Regions from separate parts of the Cronobacter universalis NCTC 9529 genome, predicted to be linked through region 1. Evidence: predicted binding sites of a transcription regulator. Region 1 holds the regulator's gene; each other region holds the start of a gene.
The links. Region 1 encodes Fur, which represses iron uptake genes when iron is present. Its sites were predicted from a motif close to ATAATAATGAGAACNACTATCAA; they were not measured.

Region 1 (5,550 bases):
GAAATTTATCGTCACGGCGCCGTTCACGATTTTCTGATTGCGCAGGGGCGCGCAGGCGCCTTCCATCAAGGGCAGTGAAAAGGACACGATGATGAAAAAATTACAGGTCAGTCTGTTAGCGGGTGCGGTGATGGGGCTTTTCAGCGGAGCCAACGCACAGGCGTCAACGGCAGAGAGCATCAGCCAGTTTGGGCTTAATTACACGATTACCGACAACCAGGCCGCGCAACTCGGCACAGATTGCGCGGCGCTCGGCGCCGACTGGGCGTCATGCAATAAAGCGGTTATCACGCTCACCAATCCAGGCGATGCGGTGACGGACAAAAACTGGACTATCTGGTTTCACAGTATTCGCCAGATCCTGAAAGTCGATAACGATCAGTTTAAAGTGACTCATGTGATGGGCGATCTCCACAAGCTTGAGCCGACGGATAAGTTCACCGGCTTCCCCGCGAAAGCTTCGGTGGAAATCCCGATTATCAATGAATACTGGCAACTGTTTATTACCGACGTGCTGCCGCGCTGGTATGTCACGGCGGACGACGGCGCGCCTAAGGTTATCGCCAGTACCGATACCGAAACGCTGACCGACTTTGTCAGCCCGCTGAAAGATCAGTGGAAACGCACGCCTGACGATAAAAATATCCTGATGACCGCCGAAGCGCGGTTTGACAAAAACAGCGATGTTAAAACGCTGAACGCAGAGCGGCTGCGCGGGCAGATCGTGCCCACGCCGCGGCACGTCAAGGTTCACGGGCAAAATGTTTCTCTCGATAAAGGCGTCCAGCTCGATCTCTCCGCGCTGGATAAGCCTGCCCAGGAGGCGATTACCGCCCGTTTCGCGCTGCTCGGCGTGAAAACCGACGCGGGGTATCCGGTGCGTACGGGCATCGACAGCAAGGCGTTTACCGGCAAAGAGGCGGTCTCCGGCGCGTATCAGCTGCATATCGGGCCACAAGAGACGACGATTACCGGCTATGACCGCGCCGGCGTTTTTTATGGTCTGCAATCGCTGCTCTCGCTGATCCCGGATGAGGGCGCGAAGCAAATCGCCACACTTGAAGCCAGCGACGCGCCGCGTTTTGACTATCGCGGCATTCAACTCGATGTGGGACGCAACTTTCACACCAAAGCCGCTGTGCTACGCCTGCTTGACCAGATGGCGGCCTATAAGCTCAATAAATTCCATTTCCATCTGAGCGATGACGAAGGCTGGCGTATCGAGATTCCGGGCTTGCCGGAGCTCACTGAAGTGGGCGCGAAGCGCTGTCACGATCTCAGCGAAAAAACCTGCCTGCTGCCGCAGCTCGGCTCCGGGCCCGATACGAATAACAACGGCAGCGGGTATTTCACCCGCGCGGATTATATTAAGATTGTGAAATATGCCGCCGCGCGCCAGATAGAGGTGATTCCGGAAATCGACATGCCCGCGCACGCCCGCGCGGCGACGATCGCGATGGAAGCGCGTTACGACAGGCTGCAAAAAGCCGGTAAAACCGAAGAGGCGAATCAGTATCGTCTGCTCGATCCTAACGATACGTCGGTCACCACCGGCGTGCAGTACTACAACCGCACCGGCTACCTCAACCCGTGCCTCGACTCGTCGCGCCGCTTCGTGGATAAAGTAATTGGCGAGATCCAGCAGATGCACAAAGAGGCCGGGCAGCCGCTCACTACCTGGCATTTCGGCGGCGATGAGGCGAAAAATATCTACCTCGGGGCGGGTTATACGGACAAAGCGAAACCAGAGGCCGGGAAGGGAATTATCGATCAGCGCCGTCAGGACAAGCCCTGGGCGCGCTCGCCGGTGTGTCAGAAGATGGTGCAGGACGGCGTGGTGGCTGATGTCGAGCATCTCTCCAGCTACTTTGGCGCGGAAGTGAGCAAGCTTGTCAAAGCCCACGGCATCGACACCATGCAGGCGTGGCAGGACGGGCTTAAGGACGCGAAAGACGCCAGCGCGTTCGCGACCCCGCATGTTAACGTCAACTTCTGGGACTCGCTCTACTGGGGTGGTTTCGATACGGCGAACGACTGGGCAAATAAAGGTTTCCGCGTGGTGGTCTCTAACCCGGATTATGTTTATCTCGATTTCCCGAACGAAGTAAACCCGGCGGAGAGCGGTTACTACTGGGGTACGCGATTCAGCGACGAGCGCAAGATTTTCAGCTTCGCGCCGGATAACCTGCCGCAAAACGCCGAGACCTCCGTCGATCGCGACGGCAATCCGTTCAGCGCCAAATCCGACAAGCCGTGGCCGGGCGCGTATGGCCTCTCGGCGCAGCTCTGGAGCGAAGTCGTGCGCACCGATAAACAAATGGAGTACATGATGTACCCGCGTCTGCTGGCCGTTGCGGAGCGCGCCTGGCATCGCGCCGCCTGGGAGCAGGATTATCAGGCAGGACGCGAATATAAAGGCGGCGAAACGCATCAGGTGGATGTGAAAGCGCTGCATGAGGACTGGACGCGCTTTGCGAACCTGGCGGGCAGCCGCGAACTGCCGAAGCTTGAAAAAGCGGGCGTGCAGTTCCGTTTACCGGTGCCCGGCGCGCGCGTTAGCGAGGGCGTGTTGCAGATGAACAGCAGCCTGCCTGGCGTTGCGATGGAGTATTCCACCGACGATGGCGCGCGCTGGCTGCGTTATGACGCCGCGAAGCCGCCACGCGTCACAGGCGCGGTGCAGGTGCGCAGCGTCAGCAGCGACGGTAAGCGCTACAGCCGTGTGGATAGCGTACAGCCATAACGCAGCGTAATTAAAAAGCCAGCCTCCGGGCTGGCTTTTTCGTGAGGGACGCAAGGCTTACAGCGCGTCAGGCAGATGGTAAACCGCGACCAGCTTGCCTTTGCTTATCTCAATATTCTTCGCGCTGCGCAGTTGAGAAAGGGTTTTCATCACCATGCTACGGGAAAGATTAGTTTTTTTAACAATATAATCCGCCACGTTAATGCGGTTGCGCATGAACTCATCCATCGCCGCCAGGCAATCAATATTGGCTTTAATCATACTGAAGCTGTTTCTGCCGATCATAATTTCTTCGCGATAGCAAAGCGTATTAATAATCCATGAAGACAAAATAAGCAGATGTAACTGACAGTGATTTTTCTCAATTTCCTGCATGAAATAATCAAAAGGAATTAACTGATAATGACATTCAGAATCAGCCTGTAATTTTGCGAATTGGGATTTACCTAAATTCCTGGCGAGACCAAGGACGGAGGGCGCGCTGCTTTTTTCCAGAAGCAGCCGGTCGCTCTGGCGCATCAGAGAGAACTGACCGCCGCGAATGATGCAGATCTCCCCGTCCCGCAGGGGGATGAGCGTATTTTTTTCCGCACGAGACCAGCTACCATAGCTATTGAAAATATCCGCGATACGGTAAATCTCAGCAAGCGGTTTAGGGGGTAAGACCATATGGGTTACCTTATATAAAATAAAATTAAATCGTTGCTGTATCTTAATGGATGGATTTTTATTGCTGCAATAAGGCGCAGGAGAGATAAAAGAACAAACAGGGATAATCTGATGCCTAAGCGATTGAGCGGCAAAGATATTTATCTTTTCTGAATTTCAATTTAATAAAATATATGTGGTTTAATTAAGCATTGTGCGCTGTATTAAAACACTATCACTATTTAACTCTATCTAAAAAAATACATTTCTATTTTCGGAGCAGCGTTTTCAGGCAATAAAAAAGCCGACAGATGTCGGCCTGGATGATGCAGTGTGCGAGTGTTATTTCCCGCCAGCCTCGTGGGCGTGTTCGTTTTCGCGGCAGTCGCCGTCCGCGCAGTGACCATACAGATAGAGACTGTGGTTGGTCAGGCGGATGCCGTGACGCGTGGCGATCTCACGCTGACGGGCTTCAATGGAGTCATCGCTGAACTCGATCACTTTGCCGCAATCGAGGCAAATCAGATGATCGTGATGATGCTGTTGCGTCAGCTCGAAAACGGATTTGCCGCCTTCGAAGTTGTGGCGAGTGACGATGCCGGCATCATCGAACTGGTTAAGTACGCGATAGACCGTGGCAAGGCCAATCTCTTCACCCATGTCAATCAGACGCTTATAGAGGTCTTCCGCACTGACATGATGATTGACCGGTTCCTGCAGCACTTCGAGGATTTTTAATCGAGGAAGCGTGACTTTCAGGCCGGCCTTCTTTAATGCGGTATTGTTGTCAGTCATGCGGAATCTGTCCTGTTGCTTAACGACTCGCTCCGGAAGGGAGCGATACATCGGATACGCCGAAGATGAATGCGTCTCATTATAGAACTGACATGCCTAAATGAAAACCGCAAGCGTCCGGCAAAAAAGAGCTTAAAAATCGTGGGCCAGCCAGCGTTTTTTACGTGGAGGGCCTGATAATTAAGGAAGCTATTGTACAGCGTAGTGAGGGAAAGTTAAAAATTTGTAGCAATTATTTTCATTGCTTTTATCTATCAAACGGCGCGGAACGGTGCCCGCGCCGCTTATCATCAGGCGTTGATGATTTCCTGCAGATGTAGCTCTTCGGAAACCTGTTTGACCCATTTTTCAACGCGTTCCGCGGTCAGCTCCGGCTGGCGGTCTTCGTCAATCGCGAGACCGACGAAGTGATCGTCGTCCGCCAGGCCCTTGGAGGCTTCAAAGTGGTAGCCTTCGGTCGGCCAGTGGCCAACGATGGTCGCGCCGCGCGGCTCGATAATGTCGCGAATGGTGCCCAGCGCGTCGCAGAAGTATTCTGCGTAATCTTCCTGGTCGCCACAGCCGAAGAGAGCTACCAGCTTGCCGTTGAAGTCAATTTCTTCGAGCGTCGGGAAGAAATCATCCCAGTCGCACTGCGCTTCGCCGTAATACCAGGTCGGGATGCCAAGCAGAAGAATATCGAATGCTTCCAGATCTTCTTTGCTGCTTTTGGCAATGTCATGCACTTCAGCAACGTCTTTCCCGAGCTGTTTCTGGATAATTTTTGCGATATTTTCGGTATTGCCGGTGTCGCTGCCGAAAAAGATGCCTACGATTGCCATAAGAAGAATAACCTCTTGAATCTAAATGTGATGGTGCTGGCATAACGCCCACAGATAGGGCAATCATAGCAGAACAAAAGAGGGTGCGGAAACGGTATCAGGCGCCGGGTGCACTCTCTGCTACATTGCCCCGTCCTTTTGGGTAAAATTCAGACCAGACCTTACTCCTGCAAGGCTTTCAGCTGCGCGAGCAGCATCGCTTCTATCAGCTCGCTGCGGCTGATATTGCGCGCCTGCGCGAGATGGTTCAGCGCGTCTACCGCGTCGGCGTTCAGCTTCAGCTCCACGCGCTTAAGCCCGCGAACTTTGTCACGTTTAAGCTGGTTGCGCTTATTGATGCGCAGCTGTTCGTCGCGCGACAGCGGATTGGTTTTCGGTCTGCCCGGACGGCGTTCATCCGCGAAGAGATCGAGCGTTGTGCGGTCCGTTTGTTCTTTTGCCATGGTATGAGTATAGACAGGGGAAACAGGCTGCCGTGGCGGAGCCCGGCGGTATTTCAGCGCGCCATCATACATGAGGCAGCGAAGCGCGCCAACGCATCCG
Region 2 (5,550 bases), 2.1 Mb from region 1:
TACAGGTCGTGGAGAAAGTGGTCGCAAGCGACGCGCTGATGACCAAATTCCGCATTCCAAAACACACCTGGGAGTTTGTGCGTCAGTCCTGGCGCAGCGGCCAGCCGTCGCTCTATTCGCGTCTCGATCTCGCCTGGGACGGACGCGGCGAGCCGAAGCTTCTCGAAAATAACGCCGATACGCCGACCTCTTTGTATGAAGCGGCGTTCTTTCAGTGGATCTGGCTCGAAGATCAGCTGCGCGCCGGGAATCTCCCGCAGGGCAGCGATCAGTTCAACAGCCTCCAGGAGAAGATCATCGAGCGTTTCGGCGAGCTGAAAGCGCAGTACGGCTTTAACCGCCTGCATCTCGCCTGCTGTCGCGATACGGTGGAAGATCGCGGCACGGTGCAGTATTTACAGGATTGCGCCAGCGAAGCCGGGATCGAGAACGATTTTCTGTTTATTGAAGATATCGGCCTTGGCGAGAAGGGACAGTTTACCGATCTTCAGGATCAGGTCATCAGCAACCTGTTTAAGCTCTATCCGTGGGAGTATATGCTGCGCGAGACGTTCTCCACCAAGCTTGAGGACGCGGGCGTGCGCTGGCTGGAGCCGGCGTGGAAGAGCATTATCTCCAACAAGGCGCTGCTGCCGCTGCTCTGGGAGCTCTACCCGAATCACCCTAACCTGCTGCCCGCGTACTTCAGCGAAGATAACCCGCCGCCGATGGAGAAATATGTGGTTAAGCCTCTGTTCTCCCGTGAAGGCGCTAACGTCTCGATTATCGAGAACGGCCAGACCATTGAGCAGGTGGAGGGTCCGTATGGCGAAGAAGGCACTATCGTGCAGCAGTTCCATCCGCTGCCGAGATTCGGTGACAGCTACACGCTTATCGGCAGCTGGCTTATCAACGATCAGCCCGCCGGGATCGGTATCCGTGAAGATAAAGCGCTGATAACTCAGGATCTGTCTCGCTTCTATCCGCACCTGTTTGTGGAATAACCGCGATGGCGCCCCAGGGCGCCATTCTTAACCCACCTGTACCGACAACATACTCAACGAGGCCATTTCCAACCCGTCGACCGGTATCGTCACCGGCTCGTCGCCGTTCCACGCGCCAAGTACATACAGCAGCGGCAGGAAATGCTCCGCCGTCGGGTTCGACAGGCTGCCGCCGGGGTGATCCAGATAGTTGACCAGCGGGTGATCCGCCGCCTCGCCGCGCCACGTCAGATTCTCTTTCACAAAGTTATTGAACGACTCTGCCCACGGATACGGCTCACCTTCGCCATGCCAGCGCGCGGTACGCAGGTTATGGACGACATTGCCGCTCGCCACCAGCATGACGCCCTCGTCGCGAAGCGCCGCAAGGCGGCGGCCCATCTCATAATGCCAGACCGGGGGTTTGGTGCTGTCTATACTCAGCTGCACCAGCGGAATATCCGCCTGCGGATACATTTTTATCAGTACGCCCCAGGCGCCGTGGTCAAAACCCCAGGCCTCTTTATCGAGCGTAACCGGCTGCGGCGCGAGGAGATCCGCCACGCGCTGCGCCAGCGCCGGAGAGCCGGGCGCCGGATAATGGGTATCGTACAGCGCCTGCGGGAAACCCCCGAAATCGTGAATGGTTTGCGGCTGCTCCATCGCGGTCACGCCGGTGCCGCGCGTAAACCAGTGGGCCGAGACCATTACAATGGCTTTCGGACGCGGCAACGTTTCGCCAAGCGCGCGCCAGGCGCGGGTATAACGGTTATCTTCCAGCACGTTCATCGGGCTGCCGTGGCCCAGAAAGAGTGCAGGCATACGAGAGGAAGCAGTCATTTTTGTATCCTGAAACGGTAATATCAATGGAGCTACCTTACGCTTATCGCATACAGAAAGAACGGAGATAACCGTGATGAAGACCGTCAGAAAATTTGAATGTAAGTAATCTGTAAAAGCCACGGACGGGCCTCGACTTTTCCGTTTCGCCCGATAAATTAATGATAATCATTATCAAAAAGGAGTGTTCGATGTCAGTGCCTCTGATCCTGACCTTACTGGCGGGCGGCGCCACGTTTATCGGCGCGCTGCTCGGCGTGCTCGGCCAGAAGCCCTCCAACCGGCTGCTGGCTTTCTCGCTGGGCTTTGCCGCAGGCATTATGCTGCTGATTTCTCTGATGGAAATGCTGCCCGCCGCGCTTGGCGAGGAAGGCATGTCGCCGGTGCTGGGCTACGGCATGTTTATTGTCGGCCTGCTCGGCTATTTCGCGCTCGATCGCCTGTTGCCGCACGCGCACCCGCAGGATCTTATCGATCCGCCGCCGGCCCACGCGTCGCGCAATCTGCGCCGTACCGCGCTTTTGCTGACGCTCGGCATCAGTCTGCATAACTTCCCGGAGGGTATCGCCACCTACGTGACGGCCAGCACCAATCTGGAGCTGGGCTTTGGGATTGCGCTCGCGGTCGCCTTACACAACATTCCTGAAGGACTGGCGGTGGCAGGCCCGGTTTACGCGGCCACCGGCTCGCGCCGTAAAGCGGTTATCTGGGCGGGGCTCTCCGGGATGGCCGAAATTCTGGGCGGCGTGCTGGCCTGGCTGATCCTCGGTACGATGGTGTCGCCGGTGGTCATGGCGGCGATTATGGCGGCGGTCGCCGGGATCATGGTGGCGCTGTCGGTGGATGAGCTGATGCCGCTTGCCAAAGAGATCGATCCGCATAACAACCCAAGCTACGGCGTGCTGTGCGGCATGTCGGTGATGGGATTAAGCCTGACGCTGCTGCAAACCAGCGGCCTTAGCGGCTAATAAAAAAGCCCGGTCAGACCGGGCTTTCAGAAGCATTCAGGCCCGGCGATCGCCGGGCTTTTTGTCAGCTCGCTTTGCGCTCCTGCGCCTGGCGGTAGCTCACTAAATCTTCAATAGTCACGACCGGCATATTGTGTTCGCGGGCAAACGCGATGCACTCCGGCGCGCGCGCCATGGTGCCGTCGTCATTGGTCAGTTCACACAGCACGCCTGCCGGTTTAAAGCCCGCCAGCGAGACTAAATCGATGGTCGCTTCGGTATGGCCGCCGCGGGTCAGTACGCCGCCCGGCTGCGCGCGCAGCGGGAATACGTGGCCAGGACGGTGCAGATCGGACGGTTTCGCGTCGTCGGCAATCGCCGCGCGAATGGTCGTGATGCGGTCGGCGGCGGAAACGCCGGTGGTCACGCCGTGCGCCGCTTCGATGGTCACGGTGAAGCCGGTGCCGAACGCGCTGGTGTTGTTTTCCACCATCATCGGCAGGTCGAGCTGTTTACGGCGTTCTTCGGTCAGGCACAGGCAGACGATGCCGCTGCCGTGACGGATGGTTAACGCCATCTGTTCAACGGTCATGGTTTCGGCGGCGAAAATCATGTCGCCTTCGTTTTCACGGTTCTCGTCATCGAGCACCATCACGCCGCGCCCTTCGCGCAGTGCGGCGATCGCGTTTTCCACGCGTTCAAAAGCGGTGCCAAAAGCAGAAAGAAGCGTCTGATTCATGGTAAAGAAACCTCATTAATTATATGGATTACCAGAATCAGGGCGGTCTTAGGAGTGCCGGCAAGCGGCAAGCAAAATAACGTGAGTGGGCGCAAGCCCAGGCAGATCGTTACTCTCTCCCATCCGGACTTTAACCGTCGGCCCCGGAATTACACCGGATCTGCTGACCTTCAGAAACAGCCTGAAGCGCTCGCGGGCTTTCAGTTTATCTTGCGCCTTCGCTTTCGCGCAGATGCAGGAGAAGCCTGATTTACCGCCGGTGGGGAATTTCACCCCGCCCTGAGAATAAGCGGGATAACTATAACGCCATTGATAATCGTCGGCAATGCATGAGATTCAAACATTTCCGGTTTATACCCTTCCGATCAGCGATTACAATTACTCTTCAGACCATACCAGATCAGGGAAACCGCTATGATTGACCCGAAGAAAATTGAACAGATCGCCCGTCAGGTCCATGAATCGATGCCAAAAGGGATCCGTGAGATCGGGGAAGATGTTGAGAAGAAAATCCGCCAGGTACTGCAGGCCCAGCTGTCTCGCCTGGATCTGGTGAGTCGTGAGGAGTTTGACGTGCAGACGCAGGTACTGCTGCGCACGCGCGAGAAACTGACGGCGCTGGAACAGCGTCTGACCGCGCTGGAATCGCGCGGCGCGACTGCCTCCGCACCGGCTGACGCCTCAGCGACCACGGCCGCAGGCAGCGCCAGCGCGCCCGTGACTGCCGTAACGCCGCCGCCTGCCATCCCGCCGGTCGATAGCCTCGACAAACAGGACTGACAGAAACGACAACGCCCCCTGCCAGGCAAGGGGCGTTCGCGCAGCGCGCGTCAGCTGTTCTTCTGGATCTTCTTGATGATATTGGTGGTCGAGCAGCCATCTTCGAAGTTCAGCACCATGACGTCCCCGCCATTGGCCCACACCTCTTTGCTGCCCGCGATATCTTCAGGCTTATAGTCGCCGCCTTTAACCAGCAGATCCGGCAGGATTTCGCTAATCAGCCGCTGCGGCGTGTCTTCTTCAAACGGCACCACCCAGTCCACCGCTTCCAGCGCGGCCAGCACGATCATGCGCTGCTCCTGCGGGTTTACCGGGCGCGTATCGCCTTTCAGGCGACGGGTGGAGGCGTCGCTGTTGACCGCCACAATCAGGCGATCGCCAAGCTTGCGCGCATTCGCCAGATACGAGACGTGGCCTGCGTGAAGGATGTCGAACACGCCGTTGGTCATCACCACTTTCTCGCCGCGCTTGCGCGCCGCCAGCACGGCTTCTTTCAGCGCCGCCTCGCTCATCACGCCAAAACCGGTTTCCGCGCGCCCGCGCACCGCGTTTTCCAGCTCGACCGGCGACACGGTTGACGTACCGAGCTTGCCGACCACCACCCCTGCCGCCGCGTTGGCGAAGAAGCAGGCTTCTTCCAGCGAATTGCCGGACGCCAGCGTCGCCGCCAGCACGCCAATCACGGTATCGCCCGCGCCGGTTACGTCATAGACTTCCTGCGCCTGCGTCGGCAGGTGGAACGGCGCTTTGCCCGGTTGCAGCAGCGTCATGCCCTGCTCTGAACGGGTCACCAGCAGCGCGCTGAGATCGAAATCGGCGATGATTTTCATGCCGCGCTCGACAATGTCCTGTTCGGTTTTGCACTTGCCCGCCACGGCTTCGAATTCAGACAGGTTTGGCGTCAGCAATGTCGCGCCGCGATAACGTTCGAAATCGGTGCCTTTCGGATCGATAAGCACCGGAACGCCAGCGTTACGCGCCAGCTGGATCATCTGCTGTACGCTCGCGAGCGCGCCTTTGGCGTAGTCAGAAAGCACCAGCGCGCCGATCTGCCCGAGCGCCTGGTTAATGCGCTCGTGCAGCGGCTCGGGATCCACGCCGTCGAAGCCCTCTTCGAAATCCAGGCGGATCAGCTGCTGGTTGCGCGACAGCACACGCAGCTTGGTGATGGTCGGGTGCGTCGGCACTGACACGAAGTCACACTTCACGTTCACCTGTGCCAGCGACTGGCTGAGCGCGCGCGCCGCGTCATCAATGCCCGTCAGGCCGACCAGCCGCGAAG
Region 3 (5,550 bases), 2.0 Mb from region 1:
CGCTACCGCGGGTTTCGAGGATATGCCACGGATCGCGCGAGGACGGATAGTGCGCGGCGGCTGCGATAAATTTCGTGCCATCCAGGACAGAACCGCCGCCGACAGCCAGTAAAAACGTCACTTTTTCTTTACGCACCAGATCAACGGCGTTCATCAGCGTCTCATAAGACGGGTTAGGTTCGATGCCGCCGAACTCCAGCACGTTAAGGCCGTTCAGCGCGCTGTAGACCTGATCGAGCACGCCGGTTTTTTTGACGCTGCCGCCGCCGTAAGTCACCAGCACGCGGCTGTCGGCCGGAATGAGCGCGCGCAGTTCGCTGATGGCACCTTTACCAAAGGCGATATGGGTCGGGTTATGGAGGTTAAAGTTGTTCATCGAAAACTCCTTATGGAATAAACGTCACGCATCAGGCGTGCAGGGTTGACGACTATTCTCGGCGCGGGGGCGCGCAGCCTCAATGCTCATTCCTGCCTTTCTCTTGCCCATTTCTCTTTGCCTCTGGAGGAAACCGGATTTTTTTCGCACACTGGACGCCGGATGAAAGGGCGATCGGGAGCCGCTGTTAATGAATCGCGATGCAGTGTGTCGGTATATCACCGGCGAGATTAAACGCTTAAAAGAGAAAGAAAAAACGCAGAGTTTTTTGCCGCCGGAGGTGCGCCTGCTCTACGGTACGACGCCCGGCGCGCGCACGCCGGTGATTTATCAGCCCGGCATCATATTTCTCTTTTCCGGCCATAAAACGGGTTATCTCAACGATAAGGTGTTCCGTTACGATCCGCGTGAATATCTGCTGCTGACGGTGCCGCTGCCGTTTGAGTGCGAAACCTTCGCCACAGCGCAAGAGCCGCTCGCGGGCATCCGCATTAATATCGATGTGCTCCAGCTTCAGGCGCTGGTGATGGAGATTGGCGAGGATGACCATTTCCGGCCTGCGACCTGCTCGTGCGGGATTAATTCCGGCGTGCTGACCGATGAGATCCTCTGCGCCGTCGAACGGTTGATAGAGGTGCTGGAAGCGCCGCTGGATGCGCGCATTCTTGGCAAACAGATCGTGCGCGAAATTCTCTACCACGTGCTGAAAGGGCCGGGCGGCGGGGCGCTGATGGCGCTGGTGAGCCGCCAGACGCATTTCAGCCTGATAAGCCGCGCGATAAGGCGCATCGAAACCCGCTACGCCGAAAGCCTGACGGTCGAGCAACTGGCGGCGGAAGCCAACATGAGCGTCTCGGCGTTTCATCATAATTTCAAAGCGGTAACCAGCACGTCGCCGCTGCAATACCTGAAAACCTGGCGGTTGCAGAAGGCGCGGCTGCTGATGGCGCATAACGGCATGAAGGCCAGCGCGGCGGCGATGCAGGTGGGGTATGAGAGCGCGTCGCAGTTCAGCCGTGAATTTAAACGCTATTTCGGGGTGACGCCGGGAGAGGATGCCGCGCGCCTGCGCGCGCTGTCGTGAGCGGAGCCTGCGCTCCGCCCGGAAAGACTTACTGCGCTTTTTTCTTTAATACCACCAACAGCGCGCCAAGCAGGCCGATGACCAGCAGCGCGATGGGCAGGATCATCAGGAAGGTCATCACCTGATCTTCATGACGTTTCACAAACGGGATCATGCTGAGCGCATAGCCAAAGCCAGTCACCACGCCGACCCAAATCACGGCGCTCAGCCAGTTGAAGATCTGGAAACGGCGGTTAGAGAGCCCGGAGATGCCCGCCATCGTCGGCAGCAGCGTGCGCACAAACGCCAGGAAACGGCCGCTCAGCAGCGCCAGCAGGCCGTGGCGATCGAACATGCAGGTGGCGCGGTGATGGTATTTCGCCGGTAGCTGCGCGAGCCAGCCGCGCACGACGCGGGTGTTGCCGAGCCATCTCCCTTGTACGTAGCTCAGCCAGCAGCCGAGGCTCGCCGCCGAGGTGAGGATCACAAGCGTCGGCACAAAATCCATCACGCCCTGGGCCACCATCGCGCCCGCCAGCAGCAGCAGGCTGTCGCCCGGCAGAAACGACGCCGGCAGCAGACCGTTTTCTAAAAACAGCGTGGCAAACATCACGCACCAGACAACGCCAACGACATGCGGGTCCGCCAGCGCGGCAAAATCGTGATGCCAGAGCGCAGCGATAATATCCTGGATAACAGCCATGGGAGATCCTGTGGAACAGCGGAATTGCCCCTATTGTACCCTTAAATGTACCGCCGCATCTGCACTACAGCTTCAACAAACCTTCTCTTTTCCTGGGATAACGCGGTTTTTTTTCACTTCAGGCGATGCGACGGAAGGCCGCGTCCAGATCGGCGATTAAATCTTCCACGTTTTCGAGCCCGATATGCAGGCGCACCAGCGTGCCGGTGAAGTCGACGCCCCCCGCCGGACGGATCGCCGCGAGCTCTTCCGGCTGGTTGGCGAGGATCAGCGATTCATAGCCGCCCCAGGAATAGGCCATGCTGAAATGCGCGAAATTATCGAGATAACGCGCCAGCTCTGCGTCGTTAAGCCGTTTATCGAGAATAAAAGAGAAGAGACCGCTGGCCCCGCTAAAATCGCGTTTCCAGAATTCATGGCCTTTGCTGCCAGGCAGCGCCGGATGATTGACGCGCGCCACCTGCGGATGCGCCGCCAGCCACTGCGCTACATGCAGGCCGCTCTCTTCGTGCTGGCGCAGGCGCACCGCCAGCGTGCGCAGGCCGCGGCTGGTGACATACGCGGAGTCGGCGTCCGCCATCTGGCCCATCAGATAAGCATTCTCGCGAAGCGTATCCCAGCAGCGGGCGTTGGCAACCGCGGTGCCTATCATCGCGTCCGAATGCCCGACCAGATATTTGGTGCCTGCCTGAATGGAGATATCGACGCCGAAATCGAGCGCCTTAAACAGAATGCCCGCCGCCCAGGTGTTGTCCATCATAATGACGGCGTCAGGGGCGACGCGACGCACCGCCGCGACAATCGCGGGCACGTCATGCACTTCCATCGTGATGGAGCCGGGCGATTCCAGAAACACCACTTTGGTGTTGGGCTGAAGGTGCCGTGTAATGCCGTCGCCCGCCAGCGGATCGAACCAGGTGGTCGTGACGCCAAGCTTAGTGAGAATTTTGGTGCAGAAATCCTGAGTCGGCTCATACGCGCTGTTGGTTACCAGCACATGATCGCCCTGTTCGACAAACGCCAGAATCGTGTTGGCGACCGCCGCCGCGCCGCACGGGAACAGCGCGCAACCCGCGCCGCCTTCCAGCTCGCACATCGCCTCCTGAAGTGAAAAATGGGTCAGCGTGCCGCGCCGGCCGTAAAACAGTTCGCCCTGCGCGCGCCCGGCGGTGGCCTGTTTTTTCGCTTCCACGCTGTCAAACACCAGCGATGACGCACGCTGAATCACGCTGTTCACCGATCCCTGCGTGTAACGTTTGGCGCGTCCGGCCTGGATCAGCGCCGTCTCAATGTGTTTGTCGGTCATGGATTTCCCCTGTCTGAACGTCTGGATGTCTAAACCTACGTTACCACGGAAAATCGTCGCCGCCTCGCGCTGATTTCGTTCTGATGCGAAAGATGAAAAAACGTCATCTGAACGCCTTTCCTGTCTGAGCGCAAAGAAAAAAAAGTTGCGCTGGCGCACCATGCAAATACTAATGAGAACTACTATCAATTCGATGTCATTTTGATATCATTATGAGCAGTTTTGTGACTTTCGTCCTGGAGATGCACAGTGGGAAATAATTTGATGCAGACGGATCTTTCCGTCTGGGGCATGTATCAGCATGCCGACATCGTGGTGAAAATCGTCATGATTGGCCTCATTCTGGCTTCCGTCGTGACCTGGGCGATTTTCTTTAGCAAAAGCGTTGAGCTGTCCGGCCACAAACGCCGTCTTAAGCGCGAACAGCAGGAGCTGGCGGGCGCCCGCACGCTGGACGACGCGCGTGAAATGGCCGAACGTTTCGGCCCGAAAAGCCTGAGCGCGCGGCTTATCGAAGAAGCGCAGAATGAGCGCGAGCTTTCGGCAGGCAGCGAAGATAACGAAGGCATTAAAGAGCGCACCGGTTTTCGTCTTGAGCGTCGCGTGGCGGCGGCAGGGCGTCACATGGGGCGCGGCAACGGTTATCTCGCGACCATCGGCGCGATTTCGCCGTTTGTCGGACTGTTCGGCACCGTGTGGGGCATCATGAACAGCTTTATCGGCATCGCCCAGTCGCAGACCACTAACCTCGCGGTCGTGGCGCCGGGTATCGCCGAAGCGCTGCTCGCGACGGCCATTGGTCTTGTCGCCGCTATCCCGGCGGTGGTTATCTATAACATTTTCGCGCGCACCATCGGCAGCTATAAAGCGACACTTGGCGATGTGGCCGCTCAGGTGCTGCTGCTGCAAAGCCGCGATCTGGATCTCGAGGCGAGCGCCCAGGCGCAGCCGGTGCGTACCGCTCAAAAACTGCGTTTAGGTTAATCCTATGGCGATGCGTTTTAACGAAAATCTCGATGATAACGGCGAAATGCACGAAATTAACGTCACGCCGTTTATTGACGTGATGCTGGTGCTGCTGATTATCTTTATGGTGGCGGCGCCGCTCGCGACGGTCGATGTGAAGGTGAACCTGCCGGCGGCGTCCAGCCAGCCGCAGCCGCGCCCGGAGAAACCGGTCTATCTGTCGGTGAAGGCCGATAAAACGATGTTTATCGGCAACGATCCGGTGACGCGTGATTCGATGATTAGCGCGCTCGACGCCCAGACCGGCGGCAAGAAAGACACCACGATTTTCTTCCGCGCGGATAAAACCGTCGACTACGAAACCATGATGAACGTGATGGATACGCTGCACCAGGCGGGCTATCTGAAAATCGGGCTGGTCGGCCAGGAAGTGACAAAAGCGAAGTAACGCTTACGCTTTCAGCCAAAGAAAAGCGCGGCATAAGCCGCGCTTTTTTATTGCCCAGCGTCTGGCGATTAACTCAGGTGTTCGCCGCCGGTGACACCGTGAACTTCCGCGGTGACGTAGCTTGATTCCTGGCTTGCCAGATAGACGTAAATCGGCGCCAGCTCCGCCGGCTGACCGGCGCGTTTAAGCGGCGTCTGCTGGCCGAACTGCGGGATTTTCTCCTGCGGCTGACCCCCGCAGATCTGCAGCGGCGTCCAGATAGGGCCAGGGGCCACGATATTCACGCGAATGCCTTTTTCCGCCACCTGTTTGGCAAGCCCGCGGCTGTAGTTGAGGATAGCGGCCTTGGTGGACGCGTAATCCAGCAGATGCGGGCTTGGCTGATACGCCTGAATAGACGACGTCGTGATAATGCTCGCGCCCGGTTTCAGGTGCGGCAGCGCTTCCTGGGTTATCCAGAACAGCGCGAATACGTTAGTCGCATAGGTTTTCTGGAACTGCTCGCTGGTCAGATTCGCGATATCCTCAACCGCCGTCTGTTTACCGGCCACCAGCGCCAGGATATCCAGCCCGCCCAGTTCCTGAATGGCGCGATGCACCAGATCGCGGGCGAATTTCTCGTCGGTCAGATCGCCTGGGATCAGCACCGCTTTGCGACCCGCCTCTTCAATCAACGCCTTCACTTCTT

Region 2: a site for Fur is predicted at 1,958-1,980, ahead of zupT (zinc transporter ZupT). Genes of this name have one in related genera too.
Region 3: a site for Fur is predicted at 3,615-3,637, ahead of exbB (tol-pal system-associated acyl-CoA thioesterase). Genes of this name have one in related genera too.

Annotation. Positions count from the first base shown of each region.
Region 1 covers NZ_CP012257.1:1,304,120-1,309,669, forward strand. Annotated here, with positions in the region: gene chiP (chitoporin ChiP) at 1-37, shown strand, start outside; gene AFK65_RS05955 (beta-N-acetylhexosaminidase) at 92-2,743, shown strand; gene AFK65_RS05960 (helix-turn-helix domain-containing protein) at 2,801-3,412, opposite strand; gene fur (ferric iron uptake transcriptional regulator) at 3,734-4,186, opposite strand; gene fldA (flavodoxin FldA) at 4,477-5,007, opposite strand; gene ybfE (LexA regulated protein) at 5,169-5,450, opposite strand.
Region 2 covers NZ_CP012257.1:3,533,255-3,538,804, forward strand. Annotated here, with positions in the region: gene AFK65_RS16235 (glutathionylspermidine synthase family protein) at 1-983, shown strand, start outside; gene ygiD (4,5-DOPA-extradiol-dioxygenase) at 1,011-1,802, opposite strand; gene zupT (zinc transporter ZupT) at 1,994-2,770, shown strand; gene ribB (3,4-dihydroxy-2-butanone-4-phosphate synthase) at 2,835-3,488, opposite strand; FMN riboswitch at 3,596-3,779, opposite strand; gene ubiK (ubiquinone biosynthesis accessory factor UbiK) at 3,903-4,268, shown strand; gene hldE (bifunctional D-glycero-beta-D-manno-heptose-7-phosphate kinase/D-glycero-beta-D-manno-heptose 1-phosphate adenylyltransferase HldE) at 4,319-5,550, opposite strand, start outside.
Region 3 covers NZ_CP012257.1:3,635,954-3,641,503, reverse strand. Annotated here, with positions in the region: gene yqhD (alcohol dehydrogenase) at 1-376, opposite strand, end outside; gene AFK65_RS16745 (AraC family transcriptional regulator) at 567-1,460, shown strand; gene yghB (DedA family general envelope maintenance protein YghB) at 1,489-2,142, opposite strand; gene metC (cystathionine beta-lyase) at 2,261-3,448, opposite strand; gene exbB (tol-pal system-associated acyl-CoA thioesterase) at 3,698-4,432, shown strand; gene exbD (TonB system transport protein ExbD) at 4,437-4,862, shown strand; gene AFK65_RS16720 (SDR family oxidoreductase) at 4,931-5,550, opposite strand, start outside.